3 regions of the Thalassotalea piscium genome follow, and region 3 is predicted to be linked to each of the others. Evidence: predicted binding sites of a transcription regulator. Region 3 holds the regulator's gene; each other region holds the start of a gene.
The links. Region 3 encodes sigma-54, which starts transcription at its own class of promoters, with help from an activator protein. Its sites were predicted from a motif close to GTTGGCACGNNNNTNGNNT; they were not measured.

Region 1 (7,708 bases), 1.2 Mb from region 3:
ACTCAGGTTAAATAATGTGCGCGATGTTATGTTAAGTAGCTAGTATGAGTAATTGCTAAATGATTGCGATTTTTAGGGCCTGTTGATCTTTCCTTTTAGGCTCTGCTATAGGTTGCTTTTTTGAGATAACAACACGAAAATAGTGCAATGCAGTTATTCACCCTTAACTATTTTTAACGTAGTTAGGTTGAAAAATAGCCATAGCCCTTTGGGCTGCCTTGAAAAAGCATCACTCTTTGTTGCTTAATGTGCATTTGGAACAACTAAACATTACATTAAGCGCCTCGATTGACACCTATTTAAGTGCAACAGAGCTATAGACTGAAAGATCAACAGACCCTAGTGGTTTTTGAATTTTTATGGCTACAAAGTTATAAAATTAACGTCTATACTGTAAATAAGCAGTTTAGTTAATGCTATGCGCACTGTAGAATAGTTACTTTAGTTAGATTGAAGTTACTTCAATCGTATTAGTTTATTTTTCATATTTTGGGATGTTTAGGATGGATGCTGAAGACTACGCTGATCAGGCTGGTGAAATGTTTGTTTTATCTGATTCTTTTATCCGTATTAAAGAGTTAATTGATGATGAATCTTCAACAATTGACGATATTGCAGATATTATTTTATTAGACCCGGCGTTAGCTAGCACTATCTTGAAGTTAGCTAATAGTCCATTTTTTAGTTATCCGGGTAAAATCGATACTATTTCTAAAGCAGTATTGGTTTTAGGAATAACCGAGGTATATAACTTAGTAATTGCCTATTTTGCGACTGAAACGTTTAAGTCGATTAAATGCGATGCCCAGTTCTTAGAAGAGTTTTGGGAAAGCAGTGTTGATACCGCATTAATAATTAAATACATTGGCTTTAAATTACGTATGCCTAATGCAGAGCGTTTATTTATTTTAGGCTTGTTACATAATGTAGGCGAGCTAGTTATGCAGCAATTAGCGCCTGAAAAAGCTGCGAAAGCCGCGAATTTATCTTCTGGTCAATTACCTTGGCAGAAGCAGCAAGCAGTATTTGATTTTACCTATGCTGAGATGAGTGCAGAACTGCTGAAAGAGTGGCAGCTTCCCTTTAGTATTGTGGAACCGATCCGTTACCAAAATAAAGACGACTTTGAGTTTAGTACAGCAGAAACCAAGCTTTTATATTTAGCGAAAAGAGTAATGTTAGCCAATTATCAGTGTAGTGATATTAAGCAAGAGCACTTAATTTCTCCAGATAAATTAGCGGAAGTTGGTATAGACAAAGCACTTATTAAAGAAGCAAATGAATTTTGTGATTTGGAACGATTAGGTATTTTAGCGGTACTAAACCCTGGTTCTGCAATGATTTACTAGTACGTTACTGCACTGTGGAAAATATGGCATTAATTGGTTGAATTTCTCTTTTATTTTAGCCTAATGTATTAAAAAAAACGCTTGCCCAGGCAAGCGTTTTTCGTTTTATTTTACTACTTTTCAACTTTACTCATATCACCGGCTTTAATAATAGTAAAAGCGTCAACTGAAAGGTAACGACGTATTACTTTGTTAACATCATCAACAGTTAACTGTTCAATTGCTTGCTCATACTTTTTACTAAACTGCATAGTGCGTTCTAAACGTAGGTTACTATTTAACTTACCAGCAAGTTCTCTATCTTGCGAGCGGCTTACTTTACGACCTTGTAACATACCTGACTTAGCGCTTGCTACTTCTTCTTCAGTAAATCCATCTTTAATTAAACGTTCAATCTCTTCTTTAAAACCAAGCTCTACTTTGTCCAAGTTTTGTGGGGCACAAATTGCGTACGCCCCTAGAGCTGCACGTTGATCTTGTGCGCTTAAGTTTAGAAATGAACCTGCGCCATAGCTTAACCCATCTTTTTGGCGTAAGCGTGTAGCTAAGCGACTATTTAAGAAGCCACCACCTAGCATATAATTGCCTAGTGTTAAGGCTGGTGCATCTTTATGGTTTTCACCAACAGGCAAGCTTGCTGACGCAACAAAAGTCGCATTTTCTTTGTCTGGAGTGTCAAAGTTTAAAGCTTCTACTGTTAATGCTTTATAAGGGCTTGCTACACGTTTATAAGTCGCCTTACTTTGCCAGTTTGAAGTGATCTCTTCTAATGTTTTAGTAATAAGTTTTTGATCAAAATCACCAGTAACAGTCACCTGCATTTGGTTTGCACCGTAAAACTTCTGATGAAAGTCTTTTACTTGATCTAATGTTAATGACTCTAAATCAGCCAAAGCTTCTTCATAGGTTGGTGTGTAGTTTGGGTGTCCTTTTGGATATGGGCTTTGATGACGTGCGTAAGCTCTAAATGCAATCGACTGTGGATCTTGTAATTGCTGTTCTATTGCTACCTTTAATTCACTTTTATATAAATCAAATTCTTTTTCAGTAAAGGCTGGTTGTTGTAATACTTCAGCGACTAACTTCAGCGTTTCGTTCAAGTTTGCTTTCGTCGTATTGATAGATGCGTAAGCATTTTCGCTTCCACCACCAACACGAACTTGCGATTCAAGCTTATCAAAAGCTTCTTTTAGCTGCTCTCGGGTATAGTTTTTACTACCGCGCATTAACAACGCACCTACAGCACTTCCAACAGTGTTTAGTCCATATAGCGATTTTTCATCACCCATTTGCAGATTTAAGCTAACAACTACAGATTCACCACGAGTTTTCTTAGGTAATAAAGCAACTTTAACACCACTTTCTAGTGTTAATACTGCTGTGCGCTGATCAATATTGTCATGAGAAGGGTCAAATGCTTCTCCCTGTGCAACTTGTTCTCTACCTTTATAGCCTTCAAGCATTTTACTTACATCTTCAACTTGAGGTATTTCAACACGCTCTGGATTTTCAGCAGGAATAAACTTGCCTAAAGTACGATTGTTTTGAACAAAATATGCTGTTGCTACACGTTGTACATCTTCAACAGTTACCTTCTCTAAACGATCTCTATTTAAAAACAGTAAGCGCCAATCGCCCATTCCTAACCATTCACTTAGGTTAAGCGCTACGCCTTCTGAAGAATTAAACGATAAGTTTATATTTTTTAATAAAGTACGCTTTGCTCTTTCAACTTCTTCTTCAGTAATTGGAGCTGTGTTGATACCTTCTAATGTACTAAGTAGAGATTTCTTCGTATCTGCAAGGTTGTTATCTTTATCAACTTGAGCGACAAAAATAGCCACTCCTGGCTCTTGCCATTGAAAGTTGAAGCCTGCGGTACTGGTAGCAAACTTATTCTCAACAACTGCTTTGTGTAAACGGCCGTTTGGCGTGGCAGAGAGCACTTCATTTAATACGTCTATTGCTGCAAAGTCAGGATGAGAGCCTGCTGGTACATGATATAAAGCAGTTAACAGTTTAATGTCACCCACTCGGCGCACGGTAACTTCTCTTTCACCATCTTGTGCTGGCTCTTGCGTATAGAGTGGATTAATGACGCGTGTTGGCTTGGCAATTTCACCAAATGTTTGATTAATTTTTTTCAGAATTTCTTTACTATCAAATTTCCCCGCAACAATAAGTGTTGCGTTATCTGGTTGATAATATTTACGGTAGAAGGCTTGTAATCGATCAATTGGCACATTCTCTAAGTCAGCGCGTGCTCCAATGGTTGATTTTCCATAATTATGCCACTCATAGGCAGCGGCCATTGAGCGTTGTAAAGTAATTCTAAAAGGATTATTTTCACCACGTTCAAATTCATTTCGTACAACCGTCATTTCACTGTCTAAGTCTTTTTTAGCAATAAACGAATTGACCATACGATCGGCTTCCATATCTAAAGCCCAATCAATGTTTTTTTCAGTTGCTGCAAATGTTTCAAAGTAATTAGTTCGGTCAGTCCATGTTGTACCGTTAGGTCTAGCACCATGAGAGCTTAATTCTGCTGGAATGTCTTTATGTTTTGGCGTGCCTTTAAATACTAAATGCTCAAGTAAATGTGCCATGCCTGTTTCACCGTAGTTTTCGTGCTTAGAGCCTACGTGATAAGTAACATTTACTGTAACGGTTTCTTTGGTTTGATCAGGAAACAATAATACTTGAAGACCATTAGCGAGTTTATACTCACTGATGCCTTCAACTTCCGTTACCTTCATTATTTTATTTTCAGCATTTGCTGCGCCGCTATATGCTGACGTAGTTAGCATTAATGCCGCAGCTGCTACTATGCTTGGCTGCTTTATCCATCGATTTAACATCTTATGTTCCTGATTTATGTTTAAGACGGACATACTCTACCAAATTTGTTAATGCTCTGTTAAGCACTCTTGGTACTTATTGCTTAATATTATACATCTATACTCTTTTAAGCTTTTTTAGGCGTGCACTATATCTGCTCATAGCTAGACATTTTAAGCACTAATAAAGTGCAACCTCGAAATTATACTTAGTAGTAAAATACTTAAGTTCTTATTATTTAAAGTTAAAATATTTTGGCATGTTGATTGATTAGCTTAGGGTCTGGTGCTCTTTCTTTTTAGGCTCTGCTATAAACTGAAAGATCAACAGACCCTCAGTTAAATAATTAATAAGGATTATCAATGAAATTAATAAGCGCAATTATTAAACCCTTTAAACTTGATGACGTTAGGGAGGCAATTTCTTCAGTTGGGGTTGAGGGCTTAACTGTCAGTGAAGTTAAAGGTTTTGGCCGACAAAAAGGCCATACAGAGCTTTACCGAGGAGCTGAATATCAAATTGATTTTTTGCCTAAAGTAAAATTAGAGATCGCTGTAAAAGATGATGCTGTTGAACGTTTAATTTTGGCAATAACTCAATCGGCTTATACAGGTAAAATAGGTGATGGAAAAATATTTGTCGTAAATCTTGAGCAAGCTTTGCGTATTCGTACTGGCGAAACTGACTTAGCTGCACTATAGGGGGCGTTATGGAACAAAATATCTTTCACCTTCAGTATGCACTTGATACCTTTTATTTTCTTGTTTGCGGCGCTTTGGTCATGTGGATGGCTGCTGGTTTCTCAATGTTGGAAGCTGGTTTGGTTCGTTCAAAAAACACTACTGAAATTCTCACTAAGAATGTCGCACTTTATGCTATTTCATGCACTATGTATTTAGCTTGTGGTTACGAACTTATGTACGATGGAGGCTATTTTCTTAATAATATTACGATGATAGATCTTGAAGCTACGTTACATCAGTTTGGCCAACGTGAAGGTGGATTTACTGGAGATGCTATATATTCACAAGCATCTGATTTCTTCTTTCAAGTGGTTTTTGTTGCTACCGCGATGTCGATAGTATCCGGTGCAGTCGCTGAGCGAATGAAACTATGGGCATTCTTAATTTTTACGGCGGTATTAACAGCAGTTATTTATCCGATAGAAGGGAGCTGGACATGGGGAAATAATACCGTTTTTGGGCTTTATAAATTGAGTGAGCTTGGCTTTTCCGATTTTGCGGGTTCAGGTGTTGTTCATCTTGCTGGTGCTTCAGCTGCGCTGTCTGGTGTATTATTACTTGGAGCAAGAAATGGTAAGTATAGTGCAAACGGGAAAGTGAATGCTATTCCAGGCGCTAATCTACCATTAGCGACACTAGGAACATTTATTTTATGGATGGGCTGGTTTGGTTTTAATGGTGGTTCAGTATTGAAATTAAGTGATATTGGCAACGCTAATACCATTGCTGCGGTGTTTGTAAATACTAATGCTGCAGCCGCAGGTGGTGCACTAGCAGCATTAATATTAGCCAAAACTTTATTTAAAAAAGCTGATTTAACCATGGTATTGAACGGTGCGTTAGCGGGGTTAGTTGCAATTACGGCTGAACCATCTACGCCTTCGCCATTGCAAGCAACCTTGTTTGGCGCACTAGGTGGGCTTTTAGTTATTGTCTCTATTATTGGTTTAGATCGCTTAAGAATTGATGATCCTGTTGGCGCTATTTCTGTTCATGGTGTCGTAGGGTTGTTTGGTTTATTAATTGTGCCAATAACTAATAAAGTGGCTACTTTTAGTGGCCAAATTATTGGTGCAGTCACCATATTCGCATGGGTATTTATTGCAAGCTATAGCGTTTGGTTGTTACTAAAAGTTACCATGGGGATCAGAGTAAGTGAAGAGGAAGAATACGAAGGTGTTGATAAGTCTGACTGTGGTTTAGAGGCATACCCAGAGTTTACGTAACCTATTTTATGCCCTTTCGTCGTTAAGGTTTCTATTTTAAATTAAACAGTTACTGTCAATTGTTGAAAAATGTGTAAAATTACCCTAATTAGCAGTAATGCATTAGTTTTAGGAGCTGTAAATGGCTAGAGAACAATTTGGTATTTGCGCAGAGCCGAGCTTACACGGGTACTATTTATTATTTAATGTATTGGATGATAATAATGACTATATTCGTCAAGCATTATCGCGACTTCCAGCGTTATTTGATAAGTATGCAGATCGGTTTTCAGAAAGTAACTTAACCGGTGTAATTGCTATTGGTTCAAACTATTGGGACGAACTTTTCCCACAAGCTAGACCGAAATATTTACAGCCTTTTAGTGAAGTCTCTTGCGACGATCGTATAGCACCAGCAGTGAATTACGACTTATATATTGAAGTAAGAAGTGACCGCGCAGACGTTAATCATATTGTTGCGGGTAAAGTCTGTGCATTACTGGCTGACAGTGTAGATTTAGTTGAGCAAATTAGAGGTTTTCGATTTCTTGATGGCCGAGACCTAACAGGATTTGTTGATGGAACAGAGAACCCAAAAGGGCGACACCGCAGAGATGTTGCACTTGTCCATGCTGAAGACGATGACAGGTTCTCTAGTGGTAGTTATTTACATATTCAGCGCTATCGCCATAATTTAAATCATTGGAATACACTCGAAGTCAAAGAGCAAGAGGATGTCTTCGCCCGTACTAAAGTTGATAACGAAGAATATACCTCAGAAAATAAACCTCATACTTCTCATACTAAACGAACAAGTTTGAAAAATGAGCAGGGAGAAAGCATAGAAATTTTAAGACAAAGTATGCCTTATGGCGATATGAAATTGCAGGGGTTATTTTTTGTTTCATACTGTCGTTCACCGGAGCCTTTCAACCTGATGCTGAAAAGTATGATAATAGGTGACGAAAATGGTAATTTTGACCATATGCTTAAATACACGCAAGCTGAAACAGGTGCTGCTTTTTTTGCGCCAAGTTTAAATATATTGGCAGAATTAATGAAAGTTGAAGATGATAGTTAACTCGACCCTAAGCCTTAGGGTCTATATGTTACGTCAGATTTTTAGAAAATAATAATTCGAGTTGTGCAATAGTTTGCTTAATTTCAGCTACCTTGGTCGGAGCGATAAAAATAGTATCATCGCCAGCTATTGTGCCAAGCACACCATCATTTTTACTTAAACTATCTAATAGTCTTGCGATTAACTGTGCTGCGCCTGGGCTTGTACGAATAATTATCATAACGTCGTTATGTTCAATATCTAATACCAGCTGTTTCAGCGGACTTTTTGCTGTTGGTACACCAAGCTCTGCAGGCAAGCAATACACCATATCTTGGCGTGCATTACGTGTGCGAACAGCGCCAAACTTACTGAGCATACGCGAAACTTTAGATTGACTAATATTATCAAATCCTTCGTTTTTTAATGCGTCAACTATTTCACCCTGAGAGCCAAAATGCTCTTGTTTTAGCAGGTCTTTAAAGGCTTGTACTAAAGCTTCTTGTTTTT
Region 2 (7,708 bases), 150 kb from region 3:
AATTGAGCAATACTCAAACGCATCGCTTAAGCGCCAAAGCCAAAGTAAATTACGACAAACGCAGCGTAATTATCGTAAGGTGATTATTGCCATGCAAAGTGCTGAGAAAAAAATGGCGCCCGTACTAACCGCTCTAAAAGATAATATGCTGTATTTAAAACATAATTTAAATGCGCAAGCGGTGGGTGCTTTAAAAGGTGAATACCAATCGATAAAGCGTGATATTGACGTATTAATTAAAGAAATGAACAACTCAATTGACGACTCGCAAGCGTTTATTAACACATTAAAGGCTCAGTAGTCCTATATTAAGTCGTTTTATATTAGGGCGTGTTGATCTTTCGAGTATAAATTTTGTACGAGTTAAACATGATTTAATTGAGGCGTAGCGAGTAAAGTGTAGTTATTCTACATAAATGAGCTAGACAGCTTCAGCGTCCTGCTCACGCTAAGTACCTACTTCCATGTGGGCACATCTTCGCGTCCTGCTCACGCTAAGTACCTACTTCCATGTAGGCACAGCTTCCGCGTCCTGCTCACGCTAAGTACCTACTTCCATGTAGGCACAGCTTCCGCGTCCTGCTCACGCTAAGTACCTACTTCCATGTAGGCAACAAAAAGTAAATCATGTTTAAACGTATCCGTAGAACAGCGCCTCTTTGGTTTTTCTACGGTGTTTTTACTTATTTATGGGAAACAACCCCATTACATAAGTTCAGCCCTGTATAAACACCAAATAAATCGCTGCAAAAATGTACAACAAAAATAAACACGCCCTAGCTATACTCAAATTGCTTCAAAGTTTAAATTGAAGCTTGTTTGGGTATAGCGCTTAACTCTTCATGTATATGATTAACTTCTGCTAAAAGTTCAGAAAGCTCTTTTATTTGTTCAGAGCCTGCAGAGCCCTCTTCGAATAATTGACTTAACTTTTGCAGCTGTTTTAATTGCTCGGGAGACATAATCCATACGCTCTTATTATATTTAGTTATTTAGCTTTAACTTCTGCTCTTGTATTTTTTCGCTGATAGCTGCCGCTATTGGTATCACGCCCATCATTGATATATTCTTGGTATAAAGCAGTTAACTCATGTTGTTCAACACTATTTGCGTTATTAGAGAGCATTTTTTCGAACAAACTATTTAAGCGCTCTACTTTAGGGTGATCCATCATTCCTTTCCTCGTGATAGTCCAAATTAATATAATCGTAAATCACATTGAAAATTGATTAAATTAATTATCACAGCATTAAGGGCAGTCTATCACTACTAATAAAGTCGGCTAGTGAGTGAATAAATGTTTACGAAAGCAAAAAGCAGTACAGGATTTAAAAACAGAAAAAAAGATTATATAACATATGGTTAAAGAAATAGGATTTGATAAATATTAATAACTGAATAGCATAACTGACAGAAGGTTGAGAGATGTCTTACAATTTAGGGGGCAATATCTCACCCAATATAATTAAATAAAAAAACGCCGCTTTAATTAAAGCGGCGTTTTACTTAATAAACTTAGCGCGTTAACTATTTTTTAGCTGCGCGGCCTTCACGTTTACGATCACTCTCTTTCAAGAACTTTTTACGAATTCGAATGCTTTCAGGCGTAACTTCAACTAGTTCGTCGTTATCAATGAACTCTAGTGCTTGTTCAAGCGACATAACAATAGGTGGAGTTAATGTTTGTGCTTCATCAGTACCTGATGAACGAACGTTGGTTAACTGCTTACCTTTTAATGCGTTTACCGTTAAATCGTTATCACGGTTATGAATACCAATAATTTGACCTTCATAAACATCAACACCATGCCCTATAAACAAACGACCACGTGATTGTAAGTTAAATAAAGCATTAGTTAACGCTTTACCTGTTGCGTTAGCAATCATTACACCGTTCAAGCGTTGACCAATGTCACCGCCTTTATGAGGCCCATATTCTAGGAACGTATGATAGATCAAACCTGAACCAGAGGTTAATGTCATAAATTCAGTTTGAAAACCAATTAAGCCTCGGCTTGGCATGATAAAGTCCATACGAATACGGCCTTTTCCATCAGGTGCCATATCAGTTAGCTCTGCTTTGCGAACACCCATTTTTTCCATAATTGGGCCTTGATGCTGCTCTTCAACATCAATCGTTACAGATTCGTAAGGTTCTTCAAGCTGTCCGTCTACTTCACGAATAATTACTTCTGGACGTGAAACGGCTAATTCAAAACCTTCACGTCGCATATTTTCAATTAGAATACCTAAATGAAGTTCACCACGACCTGATACTTTAAATTTATCGGCATCATCTAATTGCTCAACACGTAATGCAACGTTATGAACTAATTCTTTGTCTAAACGGTCTTTAATATTGCGAGAAGTTACAAATTTACCTTCTTGACCGCAAAATGGTGAGGTATTTACTTGAAACGTCATATTAATGGTTGGCTCATCAACCGATAATGGTGGTAATGGAGCAATTTCATTAGGACAGCAGATCGTATCTGAGATTTTTAATTCACCTAAACCTGTTATTGCAATAATATCACCTGCATGAGCGATTTCACTTTCATGACGCTCTAAGCCTAAGTAGCCAAACACTTTACCTACTTTGCCGTTATGCATTTTACCATTAGCGCCTTGCACTGTAACTTGTTGGTTAGGCTTTACTGAACCACGAGTAATACGGCCAACACCAATAACACCAAGATAAGAGCTATAGTCTAATTGTGAAATTTGCATTTGAAATGCACCTTCCGCATCAGCATTTGGGGCAGGTACTTCATCAATAATCGTTTGAAACAATGGTGTCATGTCTGTGCCAACAACACCTTCTTCTGTAGATGCCCAACCGTTAATGGCCGACGCATAAACAACTTTAAAGTCGAGTTGGTCATCAGTGGCGCCTAAGTTATCGAATAAATCGAAAACTTGATCCATAACCCAAGCTGGACGAGCACTTGGCTTGTCAATTTTATTAATAACAACAATTGGTTTTAAACCTTGGGCGAATGCTTTTTTAGTTACAAATCGCGTTTGCGGCATTGGACCTTCTTGAGCGTCAACAATCAACAATACTGAATCTACCATTGACATAACACGTTCAACTTCGCCACCAAAGTCAGCATGACCTGGAGTATCTACAATATTTACACGGTAGTCATTCCAGTTAATAGCTGTGTTCTTAGCTAATATGGTAATACCACGTTCTTTTTCAATGTCGTTTGAATCCATTGTACGTTCTTCAAGACCGCTTCTAGCATCTAGCGTACCGGACTGACTTAATAATTTATCGACTAGGGTAGTTTTACCATGATCAACGTGGGCGATAATCGCAACATTACGTAATTTCTCTAACACAAGCTTTGCTCAATAGGGCTATAATTGGGCGCGTATTATACAGTAAATACTCTTATAAATATAGCAACAATTTATATCAGCCGTTATTTTATTCATTATTGTTATCGTTAGTTGCCTAGGGTTTAACCTCTTTAAATGCACTTAAATGATCCATTTACCGCACCATTTAGGTGCAAACCAATGGATTGATTATCATCATTCCCTTATATACCAAGGTTTTCATTATTGGCACAATATTCGCTATACTCTGCGTAAGAATACTTTACAATGCAAAGAATAACCTAAGTGGAGAGACAATATGTCACAAGCGGTATTAGATCTAATTAAAGAAAATGACGTCAAATTTATTGACCTACGTTTTACTGATTCAATAGGTAAAGAGCAACACCTTTCTCTTCCTTACCACCAAGTTAATGAAGACTTTTTTGAAGATGGAAAAATGTTCGATGGTTCTTCTATCGCTGGCTGGAAAGGTATAAACGAATCAGACATGGTGTTAATGCCTGACCCTTCCACAGCTGTGTTAGACCCTTTTACAGAAGAAGTTACGTTAAATATTCGCTGTGACATTTTAGAGCCAGCAACTATGCAAGGCTATAGCCGTGACCCACGTTCTGTTGCACATCGCGCAGAAGAGTACCTTCGTTCTACCGGCATTGCTGATACAGTATTAGTTGGACCAGAGCCTGAGTTCTTTGTATTTGATGATGTTCGTTTTCATACTGACATGAGTGGTTCATTTTACAAAATTGATGATAAAGAAGCCGCGTGGAATTCAGGTACTACGTATGCTGAAGGAAACACAGGCCACCGTCCTGGCGTAAAAGGTGGATACTTCCCTGTAGCACCGGTTGACTCTTCTCAAGACTTGCGTTCAGCTATGTGCTTGGTAATGGAAGAAATGGGCTTAGTGGTAGAAGCGCATCACCATGAAGTTGCTACAGCAGGACAAAATGAAATAGCTTGCCGCTTTAACACTATGGTTAAAAAAGCTGACGAAGTACAAATTTATAAATATGTTGTTCATAACGTTGCTCATGCCTACGGTAAAACAGCAACATTTATGCCTAAGCCTTTAGTTGGTGATAACGGTTCAGGAATGCATGTACATATGTCTTTAGCTAAAGATGGCGTAAATTTATTTTCTGGTGATAAATATGGTGGTTTATCTGAAACAGCACTGTATTACATTGGCGGTATTATTAAACATGCAAAAGCATTAAATGCGTTTACTAATCCTTCTACCAACTCATATAAACGCTTAGTACCTCATTTTGAAGCACCGGTTATGCTTGCTTATTCTGCACGTAACCGTAGCGCATCAATTCGTATTCCAATTGTACCATCGCCTAAAGCCACTCGAATAGAAGCGCGCTTTCCAGATCCAACAGCAAATCCATACTTAGCCTTTACTGCGCTATTAATGGCAGGACTTGATGGTATTAAAAATAAGATCCATCCTGGCGATGCTATGGACAAAGATCTTTATGACCTTCCTGCAGAGGAAGCAGCTCAAATTCCACAAGTAGCCATATCACTTGGCGATGCATTAGATGCACTTGAAGCTGACAGGGACTTTTTAACTGCTGGTGGCGTAATGGACGATGACATGATTGATGCATATATCAACTTGAAGCGTGACGATGTTAACTTACTAAACATGACAACTCACCCTGTAGAATTTGATATGTACTACAGTTTATAAAGCGTTTTAGTTACGAATTAACAAAAAGCTCACTTAGTTGAGCTTTTTTTGTGGCTATAATAAGCAATATTAGATAAATTATAACCACGGCTATGCAAGGATGTTTATTAATTGACTCTTTTTACTCGATTTATTTTTATTGCAATCTTTTCTGCGTTTTGCGCAGAAGTTGATGCAGGGTCAACTAAAGTTTATGTTTGGCGTAATGCCGAAGGCATATTAGTTTATTCAGATAGCCCTAAGCCTGGTGCCGAAGAAGTTACTGTTCAAAACCCTAATATATCGAACTCTTCTATCGATACTTCTATTTTAGATATAACACCAAAGGTAGTTGAAAGTAACTATGAAGTAGAAATTATTCAACCCGTTAATAACGCTACAATTCGTGACAATACGGGCTCTGTTTATGTCTCAGGTCGCATAAAGCCTATTTTCAAAAGAGGCTTAAAAATTAGTTTATTGATCGACGGAAAACCCTACCTAGAACCTCAATCTCACTCTATGTTTGTACTACGAGACATAGAGCGTGGTGAGCATCAAATTCAAATGAACTTGCTCGATGATAAAGGCAAGATTATTGCATCATCAACACCAATCACCTTTTATATGCATAGAGCGTCGGTGATTAAAGCAAATTAGTGATTTTTTTACGCTAAACAAGTAAACTAAAAATTCATAACGCACCATAATGGTGCATAGAGGTTTGGTGTTGAGCGATACTAAAAGCGTTAAACAAATTAAATTAGCCTATCAACAGAGAATACCTAATCAATTGGTAACTGCTGTTCTTGTGCTTGACCAAAATCTAGCCATTCAGTATGCAAACCCTGCCGCTGAGGCTTTATTAATTAGAAGCTTTAATAAGCTCTATAATCAGCCACTAGCAAATTTATTTATTAATGATCCAATCAAGCAAGAGCGACTTAACCAACTGCTGCTATCTGGCCAAGAGTTTAGCGACAGCGATGTTATATTAGAGCTATTTGTAAACTATAAAATAACGATTGAGTTAATGGCTTCAGCCGTTACCTTTGAAGACTTGCCACATATATTATTAGAGCTTAAGCAAATTGATCAGCAGAAAAATATTAATGCGGAAGCATTTCAGCACCAACAGTGGGAGTCTGCTCGTGATTTAATTAGAGGGCTTGCACATGAAATTAAAAACCCCCTTGGTGGTTTAAGAGGTGCAGCGCAGTTATTAAGTAAAGAGCTTACCCAATCGCAACAAGAATATACAGAGATGATCATTGAGCAGGCCGATCGCTTAACCAACCTTGTCGATAGACTGTTAGGGCCAAACCAATTACCCAACATGACCCAGCACAATATTCATTCTGTTTTAGAAAAAATTTATAATGTTGTTCGCTTTGACAATAATGAAGGCATTAGTTTTGTGCGCGATTATGATCCGTCATTACCTGAAGTCACTTTTGACGATGATAAACTTCAACAAGCGCTTTTAAACATCGTAAACAATGCAATTCAAGCCCTTGAACACAATGGTACCATAACATTAAAAACACGTGCAGCTACTAATAAAACGATTAATGGTAAGCGTATAAAGTTATGTGCAAGTATTTGTATAATTGACAACGGGCCTGGTATTCCAACCAAAATCAGAGATACCTTGTTTTATCCTATGGTATCGGGGAAAACGAATGGTACCGGTTTAGGCTTATCCATTTCTCAAACACTCATTCACCAACACGGTGGTAAGTTATCTTACTCAAGTAAGCCAGGTTATACCGAATTTGAAATATTACTTCCAATTATCAACGAGGCAAGTTTATGAACAATGAGCAAGTATGGATTGTTGATGATGATAGCTCAATCAGATGGGTGCTAGAAAAAGCATTATCTAGTGCAAATATTACCAGTGCATCTTTCGATAGTGCTGACAATGTTCTCACCGCCCTTGTTCATGATCAGCCTGATATTATTATTTCTGATATTCGAATGCCCAATATGGACGGTATGGCGCTATTAAATAAAGTTAACCAACAATACCCTGATATACCTACCATTATCATGACTGCGCACTCTGATTTAGAAAGCGCGGTTAACGCATATCAGGGTGGCGCGTTTGAATATTTGCCTAAACCCTTTGATATTGATGATGCGCTTGCTCTAATTCAACGCGCGCTCATTCATGCCAGTGAAACAAGCACCAATAACAAACAACAGATAGCAACCCCGTCTTCCGTTGGTATAATTGGCGAAGCCCCGTCTATGCAAGAGGTATTTCGTGCTATTGGTCGTTTGTCTCGATCTAGTATTAGTGTGTTAATAAATGGTGAGTCTGGTACGGGTAAAGAACTAGTAGCGCATGCGTTACATATGCATAGCCCAAGGTCTGCATCCCCCTTTATCCAGCTTAATATGGCCGCTATACCTAAAGATTTGATTGAGTCTGAATTGTTTGGCCATGAAAAAGGAGCTTTCACTGGCGCAAACTCTGTAAGACATGGGCGTTTTGAACAAGCTCATAATGGCACATTATTTTTAGATGAAATAGGTGATATGCCGTTAGATATACAAACGCGATTACTTAGGGTGTTGTCTGACGGGCAATTTTACCGTGTTGGTGGCCACTCACCAATAAAAGTAGACGTAAGAATAATTGCTGCCACACATCAACATTTAGAAGTACAA
Region 3 (7,708 bases):
AGTATTCGTACGGGCTCTATTTTGTTAGCTGAAATGCAAGTTGCAGGGAATTAGCAACTTTGTTGACTCGTTAACCTAAAAGCAGTGTTGCTGTACCTAAAAAGGCAAAAATACCAACTACGTCGGTAACGGTTGTTAAAATAACACTTCCTGCTAAGGCAGGATCAATTTTCATCCGTTTAAGTAGTAAAGGTATAGCAACCCCTGCAACCCCTGCAGCAGTCATATTCATTAGCATTGCAAAAGCGATAACCGCACCTAACATAAAATCTTGCTTCCAAATAGCAACAACAGCTGCAATCAATACTGCCCAAATAATGCCGTTTAAAAAGCCGACGGCAAGCTCTTTATAAAGTAAAGCACGAGAGTTGCTTTCACCTATGTGTCCTAGCGCTATACCTCTGATAACAAGTGTTAAGGTTTGATTGCCAGCAACACCCCCCATACTGGGGACTAACGTATTTAAAATAGCAAGAATGGCTAATTGGGCAAGTATATCTTCGAACATTGATGAAACAGCAACAGCAAATAATGCGGTAATTAGATTAACTCCTAACCAAATTGAGCGCTGTTTAGTACTTTTAAAGACAGGTGCAAAAGTATCGGCTTCATCATCAAGACCCGCCATACTCATCATTGAATGTTCGGCTTCTTCTCGAATGACATCGATAACGTCATCGATGGTAATACGGCCAAGCAAGTGTTTATTTGTATCAATAACGGGGGCTGAAAACCAATCGTAACGTTCAAATAGTTGCGCTACTTCACTTTCAGGGGTGTCAACATGTACCGCTTGTATTTCTTCTACGATTAATGTTGAAATAATAACATCAGGCTGAGCCGTAACTATTGATGAAAGTGAAACAGAACCAATAAAGTGATCTTGTCGGTCAACTACATAAAAAGAATCTGTTGCTTCTGGTAAGTCACCTTTAAGTCGTAAATAACGTAAAACCACATCGACTGTTACATCTGGTCTGATGGTTATAGTGTCGGTATTCATAATACCGCCAGCACTATTTTCTGCATAAGAAAGTGCGGCTTCAACCCGTCCACGATCTTGTGAGTCCATGGACTTAATTACTTCATTGTATACAGTATCAGGTAGGGTTCTTAGTACTTCAACTAAATCATCTGTATCCATTCCTTCTGCGACAGCAGCTAATTTTTCAGGATGGATATTTTTAAGAATACCTTTTCGAACTTCTTCGTTAAGTTCTTCTAGGACATCACCATGGTGATCAGGATCGATTAATTGCCAAAGTACTGTACGGCTTTTACTTGGAGAAGATTCTAAAATTAGCGCAAGATCATAGGCAGGCATATTTTGCAGTAATTTGCGGACATAGACAAACATCCCGCTTTCAAGTGCTTTGTTAACTTGCTGCAGTTTAGTATGACTGTATTCTTGCTCTAAAGCTTCCGGCATATCGTTACCTTGGGCCGTTAAAAACGAAATGAAAAGTTAAGTAATTATCGACTCAGTATGTTATACCAACCTATAAATGAAAGTGATCTCTTAGCTACTCTAAGTGTCCGCTTCTTTATTTTAAATGGTATAAGTAATATTTGACTTTAATTAAATAATATCAATTGTTTAGTGTTATTTACAGCTTTATTAAGGTCTGTGAAGCTATTATTTCGCTTTATCTGAGTGTGAGTGGTATTGGTAAGTGCTATGGTTTTACTAGGGGGGTGTTACCTTAAGCCCTTAGTTTCTAGTTGAAATAAAGCTATTCATCCTCATCAAATTTATCATTAAAAAGTTTGCATACATCGGCTAATGCTTTTTCTGCATCTTCACCTTCAGTAGTAATAGTCACTTCTTTACCCTGTGCGCCAGCAAGCAGCATTAATCCCATAATACTGCTCGCGTCAGCATCTTTTCCTGCTAAGGTAACGGTTACTTCAGCATCAAACTTGTGGCTTAATTGCGCTAACTTAGTGGCAGCTCTCGCATGTAAGCCAAGCTTATTAGATATCATTAACTTTTTGTTATATTTGGCCATGAATATTTGTATTTCTTACGTTGTTGATTTATCGATATCGCGATGGCGTGATTGAACATCGGCTCTTTCTTTACGTAAATTGTTTGCTAATAATTCAGCAATAAATACGGAGCGGTGCTTACCACCGGTACAGCCTATTGCAATGGTGACATAACTACGATTATTTCGCTCTAGGTGGGGTAGCCATGTCATAAAAAAGCTGTTTATTTGCCAGACGAATTTAGTCACTATTGGTTGAGATGAAAGGAAATCTTTGACTGGCTGATCTAACCCGGTATAAGTTTTAAGCTCCTTTTCCCAAAAAGGGTTTGGTAAAAAGCGAGCGTCAAATACATAGTCTGCATCTTGAGGTACGCCGTGCTTAAATCCGAATGACTCAAACACAACAACCATAGTGCCAGTTTTTTTACCTAAAATTCGCTCTCTTACCAAATCTGCGAGTTGGTGAGGGGTTAACTGGCTGGTATTTATGTATAAATGAGCGCGACTAGATATAGGCTCTAGTAACTTTTTCTCTAAAATTAGTGCCTGATCTAAGGCAATGTTTTGTCTAATTAATGGGTGTAATCGGCGAGTTTCGCTAAAGCGTTTAATTAAATCAGAGTCATCAGCATCTAAATAAAGAATATTTAGTTCAACAGTTGTGGGCAGGTAATCAAGTATTTCAGAAACGTCAGCTGGGTCGTTAGGTAAGTTTCGAACATCTAAGCTGACTGCGACTGTTTCATAATCATTTATTACGGTATGTGTTAACGCCGGTAGTAAATTTACGGGGATATTGTCAACACAGTAATAGCCTAAATCTTCAAGTACGCGTAGTGCGACACTTTTACCTGAACCTGAGCGACCACTCACAATGGTTAATTTCATTTTTCAGCCTTATTTGGCAAAATGTGTAGCCAATAATAGTGTTTATCTATCAATGGCTATAGTGTTAAAAAATTAACTGGCTTGTTTAATTAAATCAAACATTTCTTGCGCAGTAGTACTCTTTCGAATTTGTTTGCAAAGCTGTTTGTCGGTAAACAGCTCTGCGATATTTTGTAATGTCACTAAATGTTCTTCGCATTGTTGCTCAGGAACAAATAATGCAATAAAAATATCAACAGGTCTATTATCTATCGCGTCGAACTCTATCGGTTGTTCACTAGTGGCAACTATTGCGACAGTTTTGTTTGAATTAGTTAATCGGCCGTGAGGAATGGCTATACCATTACCTATCCCTGTTGAACCCATTTTTTCTCGTGCCATCAAACTTGTTAATAATTCATAAGTTGATGAGTCGTTAAGTTCGTTAGAAGCTGCATCACAGATAACTTCTAGTATTCGCTTTTTACTTGTGGCTTGAACTGCACATAAAGTGCAGTTCAAGCTAAGTAGTTCAAGTAACTTCATGATACCGGTTTACTTAGCTATATTTTATAGCGTTAATGTTGAGTTATTTTGCCTTTATATTTTAATATTTGGCGATCTAGTTTATCGACGAGTCGATCTATTGAAGTATACATATCCGCGTTATCGGCTTTAGCATGTACTTCTGTTCCGCTAAGGTTAACGGTTGCCTCCGCTATTTGACTATTCTTTTCTACTGTTAACACCACGTAAACATTATGAATTTGATCAAAATGTCTTTCTAATTTTGCGAATTTTGTATTTACGCTTTCACGTAATGCCTCGGTAATTTCAACATGATGACCTGTAAGATTAATTTGCATAACATTCAATCCTTATTGTTGCGTTTACTTAAAGTAAACTTTTACGTTGATTAGAAGGGGGAATAGATAAAGACTCTCGGTATTTTGCAATTGTTCTTCGTGCAACATTAATACCCTGCTCTGCGAGTAGTTCAGCCATTTTGCTGTCACTTAGCGGTTTAGCTGGTATTTCTGCAGCCACAAGTTTTTTAATCAATGCTCTAATTGCAGTTGATGAGCACTCGCCACCGTTTTCGGTACTTACATGGCTAGAGAAGAAAAACTTAAGTTCAAATATGCCTCGAGGAGTGTGCATATATTTTTGTGTTGTTACGCGAGAAATTGTAGATTCATGCATATCTACAGCTTCTGCAACATCGTTTAGCACCATGGGGCGCATCGCTTCAGGTCCATGTTCAAAAAAGCCTTGCTGGCGCTGCACGATACAGTTAGACACTTTTAATAACGTGTCGTTGCGGCTCTCTAAACTTTTAATAAACCATTTGGCTTCTTGCAAGTTTGATCTAATAAATTGGCTATCAGTTGAGGACTTCATAGAGCGTGCCATTGAGGCATATTGCTGGTTTACTGACAATTTAGGCGCAGTATCAGGATTGAGCTCAACAACCCAACGACCATTTTTTTTCTCAACGGAAACATCAGGAATAACGTATTGGTCTTCACCTTTAATGACACTGTCACCGGGGCGAGGATCTAATGTTTGAATTAAGCGGATAACCTCACGGAGCTGATCTTCTTTTAAGCGAGTTTTACGCATTAATTGTCGATAATCACGACTACCAAGTAAATCGATATGCTCGCGTAATACTAATTTGCTTTCTTCTAGCCAGGGTGTTGATTTGTCAAATTGATTAAGCTGAATAATTAAACAATCAGAAATGCTACGTGCACCTACACCTATAGGGTCGAACATATTAATCCGTTTAATAACGGCTTCTACTTCATCTAGCTCTAGATCGTCAGCGCCTACACTTTCTAATATTTCTTCAGCTGAAACAGTTAAATAGCCAGCGTCATCAATAGCATCTATGATCGCTGTGGCAATCGCGCGGTCTGTATCAGAGAAGGGAGTTAAGTCCATTTGCCAACGCAGGTGGTCTTGAATTGAATCGACAGTTTCGCCCTGATATGTGTAATCTTCGCTCGCAACACCTACGCCTGTATTTGATACACCGGCACTAAAACTTTCATCCCATGTTGTGTCTATATTTAATTCTTCAGGGATCTCGTTTTTGTCCATTGCCTCAGTAGTGGATATTTCGTCTATCGTTGGTGTAGAGTCTTCACTGCCATCATTATTATCAGTCGTACTTGTTTCAGTTGTAGAGGCAGAAAAAGCATCATCGAAATTATCTGTACTACTTTCCTGATCTGAATTTGAAGATTCATCAACTTCTAATAATGGATTACTGTCTAACGCTTCTTGTATTTCTTGTTGAAGATCCAAGGTCGACAGTTGCAACAATCTTATTGCTTGTTGCAACTGTGGAGTCATTGTAAGTTGTTGTCCAATTCGGAGCTGCAGACTAGGGCGCATCGAAATACTTATGTTCCTTTAATTATTAATAACGTTTATCGCATTAACTAATACTATAGTTTGAATATACTATAGCGTGAATTGCTCACCAAGGTATACATCTCTTACTGTTTGGTTGGCCAGTATTTGATTTGAATCCCCTTCTGCGATCAATTCGCCATGACTTACAATATAAGCGTGTTCACATACATCTAAAGTTTCACGTACATTATGGTCTGTAATTAATATACCAATGCCTCGTTGTTTTAAGTGTAGAATAATTTTTTTAATGTCTCCTACTGAAATAGGGTCAACGCCTGCAAAAGGCTCATCAAGTAAAATAAACTTAGGATCAGCAGCCAAGGCACGGGCAATTTCTACACGACGCCGCTCGCCACCTGAAAGACTCATACCTAAATTGTCTTTTATGTGGTTAATATTGAACTCTTCTAATAAATGTTCAAGCTTTTCTTGACGTTCAATCTCAGAAAGTTCTTTTCGTGTTTGTAAAATGGCCATTATATTGTCGTGTACAGTGAGTTTTCGAAAGATTGAGGCCTCTTGAGGTAAATAACCAATACCTTTTCGTGCGCGTTCGTGCATAGGGAGTAAGGTGATATCTTCATCGTTGAGTATTATACTGCCACTATCATTAGGCACTAACCCTACAATCATGTAAAACGATGTTGTTTTACCTGCGCCATTTGGTCCAAGTAAACCGACAATTTGCCCTTCTTGAACCTGCAAGCTTACATTTTTTACTACTTTACGGCCTTTATAAGCTTTCGCTAAGCTTGTGGCACAAAGAGTTGATATTTCCATAAGTTAATTTTTATCCAACGCTTTGGGTTGTAATACAGTTTTTACTCGATTATTTTCATCACTATCCGCATCGCTATCGGCACTGACTTGTTCCGTGACAAAATTGTAAGTAATTATACTGCCACTGACTTTGCTTCCTTCTTGGCGCAATTCTGCGTTACCAGAAATTACTACGATATTTTGGCTAGGCTGATATTTAATTTCATTAGCTTGTAAGTATATGGGCGTACCGTCATCAAGCTTTTGAGAAAAGGTTGCAGGATTGCCTTTGGCTATATATGTTTTTTCGTCGGTTTCGGTGTCAGTGATCACCTGTACTAAATCAGCTTTGATCCGTAACGTGCCTTGAGTGATCACAACATTATCGATATAGCTAAATATTTTATTTTTTAAATCAGCAGCCTGTCGAGAAGCATCGATATTAATTTCTTTTTTTAAGTCTAATTTGTCAGCATAACTTGTCGAAACTAATGCTGAGCTCATGCCTACTATAATAAGGCTAGTTTTTAATACTTTTAAAAATGGTTTGTACATGTTCAGTCAACGTCATTTGTTTTGTATTTAAGTCTACAATTAGTCCTGAACCATATATGGTGAAGTCTTTCCCTTCAATCATAATAGTTTGCTCAGAACTAATAATATTAGTATTAAGATCTAACTCTAAATACCGACCATGAATTTCTTGTATTAAGCTTGATTGATCTGTTGCCGTTAATGTTACGCGATTTTGTAGCCGTACGCGATTATTACTATATAGAGTCCCTTCATTAGCTTTTAGTTTCCAAGGTGTTTCACTATTTTTTGTAAAAAGGGTGTACTGTGGAAATTCAAAGTGGGTTACAGATAAGTTTGCGTAATGCTCCATACGCTGCGCATCGATAATATATGTTAGCTCACCTTGAGCATTATATATGTCACTATTTAAGGTCTCAGCAATAAAGTCTGGTGTCATTTCATTAGTGATCACTTGTTCTGTTTTTGTTTTTGACTGAAGCCAGTCAACAACGCCATACGCAGCTAATGCTAGAATAAAAAAACAGATGGCGAAGCCGGTTAACCGTGTCATACACTAGCGCCTGTAGCAAAGTGTAAAGTGTTTTGGCTCAACATTATTAAATCGCAACATTCCCTTACCGCACCAAAGCCGCCTCTTATTGTGGTGGTATAGTCGGCAAGGTTCAAAATAGTGGGGTGTGCATCATTAACAGCAATGCTTAAGCCAACATAGGCCATACATTCATAGTCAGGCATATCGTCGCCAATATAAGCCACTTGATTAGGTTTTAATGATAGGGCACTTAACATCTTTTTTAACGCGGGCAACTTATTTTCTTCACCTTGCACTATATGTTTTACATTAAGTGCTGTCATACGGGTCTGAACAATGTTTGATTGTCGGCCAGTGATAACGGCCACGTCAACGCCATTTGCACCTAATGCTTTAATGCCATAACCATCTTTTGTATGAAATGCTTTAAGCTCTTCGCCATCATTACCTAAATAAATGCGTCCATCAGAAAACACACCGTCAATATCACACACAAATAATTTGATATTTATTGCTTTTTCTATAATTGCTTGATTCACTTCACCATAGAGTGTTTTCATTGTATTAAAGTACTCCTGATTTTAGTAAATCGTGCATA

Region 1: a site for sigma-54 is predicted at 4,444-4,462, ahead of glnK (P-II family nitrogen regulator). Genes of this name have one in related genera too.
Region 2: a site for sigma-54 is predicted at 3,573-3,591, ahead of glnA (glutamate--ammonia ligase). Genes of this name have one in related genera too.

What each region holds. Positions count from the first base shown of each region.
Region 1 is NZ_AP027362.1:3,295,193-3,302,900, reverse strand. It holds gene QUD79_RS14670 (HDOD domain-containing protein) at 504-1,349, shown strand; gene QUD79_RS14665 (M16 family metallopeptidase) at 1,463-4,210, opposite strand; gene glnK (P-II family nitrogen regulator) at 4,553-4,891, shown strand; gene QUD79_RS14655 (ammonium transporter) at 4,900-6,159, shown strand; gene QUD79_RS14650 (Dyp-type peroxidase) at 6,281-7,219, shown strand; gene argR (transcriptional regulator ArgR) at 7,248-7,708, opposite strand, start outside.
Region 2 is NZ_AP027362.1:440,461-448,168, reverse strand. It holds gene QUD79_RS01815 (DUF2959 domain-containing protein) at 1-301, shown strand, start outside; gene QUD79_RS01810 (hypothetical protein) at 804-962, opposite strand; gene QUD79_RS01805 (hypothetical protein) at 989-1,174, opposite strand; gene typA (translational GTPase TypA) at 1,528-3,348, opposite strand; gene glnA (glutamate--ammonia ligase) at 3,647-5,053, shown strand; gene QUD79_RS01790 (DUF4124 domain-containing protein) at 5,165-5,692, shown strand; gene glnL (nitrogen regulation protein NR(II)) at 5,760-6,848, shown strand; gene glnG (nitrogen regulation protein NR(I)) at 6,845-7,708, shown strand, end outside.
Region 3 is NZ_AP027362.1:587,052-594,759, forward strand. It holds gene pmbA (metalloprotease PmbA) at 1-54, shown strand, start outside; gene mgtE (magnesium transporter) at 71-1,429, opposite strand; gene QUD79_RS02500 (HPr family phosphocarrier protein) at 1,734-2,009, opposite strand; gene rapZ (RNase adapter RapZ) at 2,025-2,879, opposite strand; gene ptsN (PTS IIA-like nitrogen regulatory protein PtsN) at 2,952-3,404, opposite strand; gene hpf (ribosome hibernation promoting factor) at 3,437-3,724, opposite strand; gene QUD79_RS02520 (RNA polymerase factor sigma-54) at 3,753-5,261, opposite strand; gene lptB (LPS export ABC transporter ATP-binding protein) at 5,331-6,056, opposite strand; gene lptA (lipopolysaccharide transport periplasmic protein LptA) at 6,066-6,545, opposite strand; gene lptC (LPS export ABC transporter periplasmic protein LptC) at 6,562-7,128, opposite strand; gene kdsC (3-deoxy-manno-octulosonate-8-phosphatase KdsC) at 7,125-7,670, opposite strand; gene QUD79_RS02545 (KpsF/GutQ family sugar-phosphate isomerase) at 7,675-7,708, opposite strand, start outside.